3 regions of the Bradyrhizobium sp. URHC0002 genome follow, and region 3 is predicted to be linked to each of the others. Evidence: riboswitches for the same ligand, from Rfam matches in the RefSeq annotation. Region 3 holds a riboswitch; each other region holds the start of a gene.
What was found. A riboswitch is a leader RNA that binds a small molecule or an ion and turns the genes downstream of it on or off. The one in region 3 is predicted to bind cobalamin.

Region 1: another riboswitch for cobalamin. It lies ahead of ACVWVY_RS11315 (ribonucleoside-diphosphate reductase subunit alpha); the one in region 3 lies ahead of ACVWVY_RS08540 (TonB-dependent receptor).
Region 2: another riboswitch for cobalamin. It lies ahead of metE (5-methyltetrahydropteroyltriglutamate--homocysteine S-methyltransferase); the one in region 3 lies ahead of ACVWVY_RS08540 (TonB-dependent receptor).

The regions. Positions count from the first base shown of each region.
Region 1 covers NZ_JBSSCF010000001.1:2,377,969-2,380,230, forward strand. The annotation lists gene ACVWVY_RS11310 (short-chain fatty acyl-CoA regulator family protein) at 1-950, shown strand, start outside; cobalamin riboswitch at 1,099-1,315, shown strand; gene ACVWVY_RS11315 (ribonucleoside-diphosphate reductase subunit alpha) at 1,431-2,262, shown strand, end outside.
Region 2 covers NZ_JBSSCF010000001.1:2,371,986-2,374,247, reverse strand. The annotation lists gene prpC (bifunctional 2-methylcitrate synthase/citrate synthase) at 1-49, shown strand, start outside; gene prpB (methylisocitrate lyase) at 60-983, shown strand; cobalamin riboswitch at 1,068-1,269, shown strand; gene metE (5-methyltetrahydropteroyltriglutamate--homocysteine S-methyltransferase) at 1,381-2,262, shown strand, end outside.
Region 3 covers NZ_JBSSCF010000001.1:1,810,575-1,812,836, forward strand. The annotation lists gene ACVWVY_RS08540 (TonB-dependent receptor) at 1-945, opposite strand, end outside; cobalamin riboswitch at 1,060-1,259, opposite strand; gene ACVWVY_RS08545 (FecCD family ABC transporter permease) at 1,406-2,262, shown strand, end outside.

The DNA of each region.
Region 1 (2,262 bases), 570 kb from region 3:
ACATTGCCGAGCTCGACGATGCGGCGGAAGCGATCGCCAGCCGCATGGAATTGCCGATCGGGCGGATGACGCCAGGCCTGGTGTCGTATCTGGAAAGCCGGCACGGCGTGACTGTCCTGATCGATGCGATCGACGAACCCGGATCGGGAACGCAGCGCCTGTTCGATGGTCGCACCCGAACGCTACGTCTGTCGCCTGGCCTTGATCCGGGCCAGCAGGCGTTTCAGCTCGCGACGCAGATCGCCATTCTGGAACTGGACGAGGCGATCCATGCAATCGTCGACAAGGCAAAGTTGACCAGCGACGAAGCGCGCGGCCTTGCTCGGATCGGGCTTGCAAACTATTTCGCCGGTGCGCTGATTTTGCCTTACTCCGTCTTCCTCAACGAGGCGGAGCGGTGCCGTTACGACATCGAACTGCTCAGTCACCGCTTCGGCGTGGGTTTTGAAACGATCTGTCACCGGCTGAGCACCCTGCAGCGCCACAACGCGCGGGGCGTGCCGTTCTTCTTCATCCGCGTCGATCGCGCCGGAAACATATCGAAGCGCCAATCGGCGACCGATTTCCATTTTTCCCGGGTTGGCGGAACGTGTCCGCTGTGGAACGTTTATGAGGCCTTCGCCAGCCCCGGGCGTATCCTGACGCAGCTGGCAAGGATGCCCGATGAGCGAACCTATCTCTGGGTTGCCCGGACGGTGACGCACGGCCGAGGAGGCTACGGCGCGCCCGCCAAGACGTTTGCGGTCGCGCTCGGATGCGATGTTCGCCATGCGGAGCGAATCGTCTATTCGCAGGGCCTCAAGATCGATCCGTCACTGGCGACGCCGATCGGCATGGGCTGCAAGGTGTGCGAACGGCCGGATTGTCCGCAACGCGCGTTTCCACCGGTCGGCCGCGCCTTGCGAATCGACGAAACGCGGTCCCGATTCGCGCCGTATGCGACCTCATGAGCCGATGCGGCCGGGATAGCGGGGAAAAACGTCTTTCAGGCCGAGAAAGAATCAGCTTGTCGTGCTTCTCATCCACCGGTCGGATAATTTTTTTCTTGAATAGCGGGCATTGATCTTAACGGCCCATTGACACTCTCTCGCGAATACTACCACATGTAGATGTCACGGTCCGCCAGACCTCAACAGCTGGTGGCTAAGAGGGAAGCCGGTGTAACGCGCCAGCGCGCGCGAGTCCGGCGCTGCCCCCGCAACTGTAAGCAGTGAGTTGTTCCCGATTTCACGTCACTGATGCGGCCACGCATTGGGAAGACCGGGCACGACGCTGACCTGCGAGCCAGGAGACCTGCCGCGACACCGAAAAACGTCCACGGGCGGGGTGTCCGGCGGTCGCTCGCAGAATCATGCCGGTGCTTTGCGCCGGGCATCCAATGCAGCGTCGCTCCAAGACATCCAGCCCCAACAACACTACGGGGTCTGCCGATGTCGCAATCTTCTCAACTCGTTTCTCCCGAAGCCAAAGCCGCTCCCTTTCTTGCGTTGCGTACCGAATCGTCAGCTTCGCCGGAAGGCGCGCTGCCGATGCAGGTGATCCGCCGCAACGGCACGGTTTCGAAATTCGACGCCAGCAAGGTTTCGGTCGCGATGACCAAGGCGTTTCTCGCCGTCGAGGGGCATGGCGCAGCAGCCTCCCGCCGCGTGCATGAAATCGTCGAGCAACTGACCACGGAAGTTGTCGGCGCGCTGTCGCGCCGGATGAGCGAGGGCCGCACCTTTCATATCGAGGACGTGCAGGATCAGGTCGAACTGGCCTTGATGCGCAGCGAGCACCACAAGGTCGCGCGCGCCTATGTGCTGTATCGCGAGGAGCGCACGCGGCAGCGTGCCGGGCAGGAAGCGGCCAATGCCGCCCAACCGTCGGGGGAGCCTTCGCTGCGCGTCACCCTGGCCAGCGGTGTGCAGGTCCCGCTCGATATCGAGCGCCTGACGCTGATCATCGAAGAAGCCTGCGCCGGGCTAGAGGGCGCCAGCGCTGCTGCCGTGCTCACTGAGACGCAGCGCAATCTCTATGACGGCATCGGCGAGGGCGAACTGGCGCTGGCGTCGGTGATGGCTGCGCGCACGCTGGTGGAGCAGGAGCCGAACTATGCCTATGTCAGCGCGCGGCTGTTGCTCGACAAGCTGCGCACCGAGGTGCTGTCGTTCGTGCTTGGAGCGCCGACCAGTGCGTCGCAGGCCGATATGGCGGTGCGCTACGGCGAATATTTTCCCGCCTACGTCAAGGCCGGCATCAAGGCCGAACTGCTCGATCCCG
Region 2 (2,262 bases), 560 kb from region 3:
GCCGCTGCAGGAGCGTGGCAAGGCTGCGATCGCCCCGCGCGCCGCGTAAGGACGTAATAATGGTATATCTCCTGGGTACTGATGCGGCCGACAGGCCGGCCGGGGTTCGCTTCCGCGATCTCCTGGACAGACCGGGCATTCTCCGGATGCCCGGCGCGCACAACGGAATGGCCGCGTTGCAGGCCCGGGACGCGGGCTTTCCCGCGCTCTATCTGTCGGGCGCGGCGATGACGGCTTCGATGGGCCTGCCGGACCTCGGCATCATCACGATCGAGGAAGTCGCCTTCTTCATCCGCCAGGTGGCACGCGCCAGCGGCCTGCCGCTGCTGGTCGATGGCGACACCGGCTATGGCGAAGCGCTCAATGTCATGAACATGGTGCGCACCTTCGAGGATGCCGGTGCTGCGGCCGTTCACATCGAGGACCAGCTGCTTCCGAAAAAATGCGGTCATCTCAACGACAAGAAGCTGGCGGATGCGCGCGACATGGCCGCCAAGGTCGCCGCCGCCGCCAAGGCGCGGCGTCATCTCTATCTGATCGCGAGAACCGATGCCGCGGCGAGCGAAGGCATGGATGGTGCGGTAGCGCGTGCAAAACTCTATCTGGAAGCGGGAGCGGACGCGATCTTCCCGGAAGCGATGATTTCGCGCGAGATGTTCGAGGAGTTCGCCAGGCGCGTTCCCGGCGTTCCACTGCTGGCGAACATGACCGAGTTCGGCAAGACGCCGTTCTTCACCGCGTCTGAGTTCGAGGCCATGGGCTATCGCATGGTGATTTGGCCGGTGTCATCGCTGCGCGTTGCCAACAAGGCGCAGCAAGATCTATTCAACACGATCAGGCGCGACGGTGGCACCCACGCGATGCTGGACCGGATGCAGACGCGCGCCGAACTCTACGAGACTATCGGGCTTCACGAATATGAAGCCCTGGACGCCTCCATCGTCAGAACCATTCTTCCTGAAGGAGGCCGCAGAACTGAGTAACTTGGATGTTCGGCCCAACGGCATCGATCGGGAGCGATGGGTAGCTTCCCACTCCGGGCTCGATTGACCGGGATTGCCGTTGATCCTAACTGAGACCGTCGTGGTTCTTCGGGCTCGTTCGGCCCGAAGCTAAGAGGGAAGCCGGTGCGAAGCCGGAGCTGCCCCCGCAACTGTAAGCGGCGAGCCGCTGTCCAACAAAGTCACTGAGACCACGATTGGTTTCGGGAAGGCCGGACAGCAGCATTGACCCGTGAGCCAGGAGACCTGCCTCGACAACATACACGTCCACGGGCGGGGTGTCCCGGTGGTGCGGTTGCGATTCCGCGCGCGCTTCCCGCCGTACGCGGAATCCAGACGTGTCACTTCGGCCTTTGCCCCCAACTTTTGGGGTTAAGCCATGTCTACTTCTTCACTTCCTGTTGCAACGCTCGGAACGCCGCGGATCGGACCCCGCCGCGAACTCAAAATGGCGCTGGAAAGCTTTTGGTCCGGTAAATCCAGCGAGCAGGCGCTCCGCGACACAGCCACCGGGCTTCGAGCCGCAAACTGGGCGCGCCAGAAATCGCTTGGCGTCACCGTTATCCCGTCCAACGACTTTTCAATGTACGACCAGGTTCTCGACACCAGCGTGATGGTCGGCGCAATACCGGAAGTATATGGCTGGAAAGGCGGCGAGGTCTCGCTTTCCACCTATTTCGCGATGGCGCGCGGCGCAGAAGGTGCCGGCCATGACGAAAGCTGCGGGCATGCCCATCATGAACACGGGTCGTCGCATGGCGCGCCCGCACAGGAAATGACCAAGTGGTTCGACACCAACTATCATTATATGGTGCCGGAGTTCGGCAAAGGGCAAACCTTCAAGCTCTCTTCGCGCAAGCCTATTGAAGAGTATGAGGAAGCGAGGAGCCTCGGCTATCAGACGCGCCCGGTTCTGGTCGGTCCGGTCACCTTCCTGAAGCTTGGCAAGAGCTCCGATCCGACGCTCGATCCGCTGTCGCTGCTCGACGCGTTGTTGCCGGTCTATATCGAGGTTCTGGAAAAGCTCGCGAAAAGCGGCGCCGAATGGGTGCAGCTCGATGAACCCTGTTTGGTTCTCGATCTGAACGATACTGCGCGGCAGGCGCTGCAGCGTGCTTACGCGGCGTTTGCAAAGGCGTTGCCCTCGCTCAAAATCATGCTGACGACGTATTTTGGTGGGCTCGGCGACAATCTGGAAACCGCATTGGCGCTTCCTGTTGCCGGCCTCCACATCGACCTCGTTCGCGCGCCGGACCAACTG
Region 3 (2,262 bases):
GGGACTGACGATGCGACCGCCGGGGAATCCCAGCTTCTGGTCATCTCCGGTGACGGTGAGGAACGCCTTGAGGTCGGGCGTCGTGTAGTTGAGGTTGCCGACGCCGTTCTTCTGGTCCAGCGCGTTGTTGTCGCGATAGCCGTCGGATTTGATGGCATTGCCGTAGAACGAGGTCGACCACGGCCCGTAATTGGTCGCTGCCGAGATATTTGCGAGACGCGTGTTGAACGAGCCGACACCGGCCTCGGCCCGCATCGTCACCGGCGGACCGCCGACGCCGCTTTTCAGAACGATATTGATGACGCCACCGATCGCGTTGTCGCCGTAGAGCACCGCGCCGCTGTTGCCGCGCGTGATCTCGATGCGCTCGATCGACTGAAGCGGGATGGTCGACAGATCGACCTGTGCCATGTCGACATCGTTGAGACGGCGGCCGTTGACCAGGATGAGCGTATTCGAGGTCGCGAAGGCGCCGAAGCCGCGCAGATCTACAGAAGTCTTCGCGCCATTCGCCGTAACGCCGTACAGCGAGGTGAGCTGCACGCCGGGTACTTGCGCGAGAATGTCGGGCAGGTTGTTTGATGGCGAATGGGCGATGTCCTGCGCCGTGATCACGCTGGAGGCGGTGCCGACGATGCCGTTGAATTGCCGGCCACCGGTGCCTGTGCCGCCGGCGTCGGCGGTACCCGGGCTTGCGCCATCGGAGGTCCCCGTGCCGGCGCCGCGCGAAGGCCGCGTGGTCCGCGCCTGACGGGTGGTGGTGCCGCTACCGTCGTTGTCCAGCGGCCGGGCGCGAGTCTTGTTCGGGTCGGTGGGGGGGCTGACCTCGACCGGGGGCAGGGCCGTTGGTGGCGTTTGCGCCGAAGCGGGCGAGCCACTCAGCGCAAGGATGCTGGTGGCGAGCAGCAGCGCACTATGCCGCTTCGCGGGGGTTGTGAAAGACATGGACTTAACCTCGGTATGACGTCAGTGGTACGTCACAGCGAACCAAGTCTCACCATCTCGCTTCTCGCGAACCCAGTGAAGCTAATGCCTGTACTCCCCGACCGACATCTTCGCGTGTGACCACGGCTGACGGCAGGTCTCCTGGCTCGCGGGTCGTTACCCCATCGTCGCCTTCCCAGGACCGAGTTTCCCAGTGGCATATGACGAAGGATTCGCCGCTTACAGTTGCGGGGGCAGCCGCGGAATTGGGGATTTTCCCCGCACCGCATTCCCTTTTGATCCCCAAAACGGGAACCGTCAGGAACTATGGTAGAAGTTTGTCAAAGTTCGAGTCAATCCGCCTTGGGCGCGCTTGCGATCCTCACTGGACGAGTGCGCTATTTTTGCCGCATGAGCACCGCTGCCTGCTCCTTGCCTGAGCTCCTGTACCGGGGCGGGTAAAACTGCTTTAGGACGATCGATGAGTGTTGAGGCCGCAACCCTGACCAACGAGGATGCCGCACGCCGGCGGATCGGCGCTGTGGCGGCGCTTGCCGCGCTCGTTGCGCTGCTGATGCTGATCTCGCTCGGCATCGGGCCCGTGCGGCTGTCGCCGCTTGCGGTGGCGCAAGCGCTGTTCGGCGGCGGCAGCGACGTGTCGCAGGTGATCGTGCGCGAAATCCGCCTGCCGCGCACGCTGCTAGCGCTGGCGATCGGCGCCATTCTCGGGCTGTCGGGCGCATCGCTGCAGGGTCTGTTGCGCAATCCGCTGGCCTCGCCCTCGCTGTTCGGCGCGCCGCAATCAGCCGCGTTCGGGGCCGTGCTGGTGATCGCGCTGGGGCTGGCCGACGTGCGCTCCTATGCGCTGCCGGTGGCGGCGATCATCGCGGCGTTCGCGTCCGTTTTCGTGCTGCTTTCGATCGCCGGCCGCAATGCCGGGCTTTTGATCCTCATTCTCTCAGGCCTGGCGATATCGAGCTTCGCGGGCGCCGCCACCGCGCTGGTGATGAACCTTTCCAGCAACCCCTTTGTGGTGCTGGAGATCGCATTCTGGCTGCTCGGCTCGCTGGAGGACCGCAGCTTTCAGCATGTCATGCTGGCGTTTCCCTTCATCATTGCCGGCGCGATCATGCTGTTCAGCCAGCGCCATGCCTTTCGCGCGCTGAGCTTGGGCGAAGAAACCGCGCAAAGCCTCGGCGTCGATGTCGGACGGTTGCGGCTGTTCGTGATTTCGGGCGTGGCGCTCGGCGTCGGCGGCGCGGTCGCCGTCACCGGCACCATCGGCTTCATCGGGCTCGTCGCGCCGCATCTGATGCGGCCGTTGATCGGCCACGACCC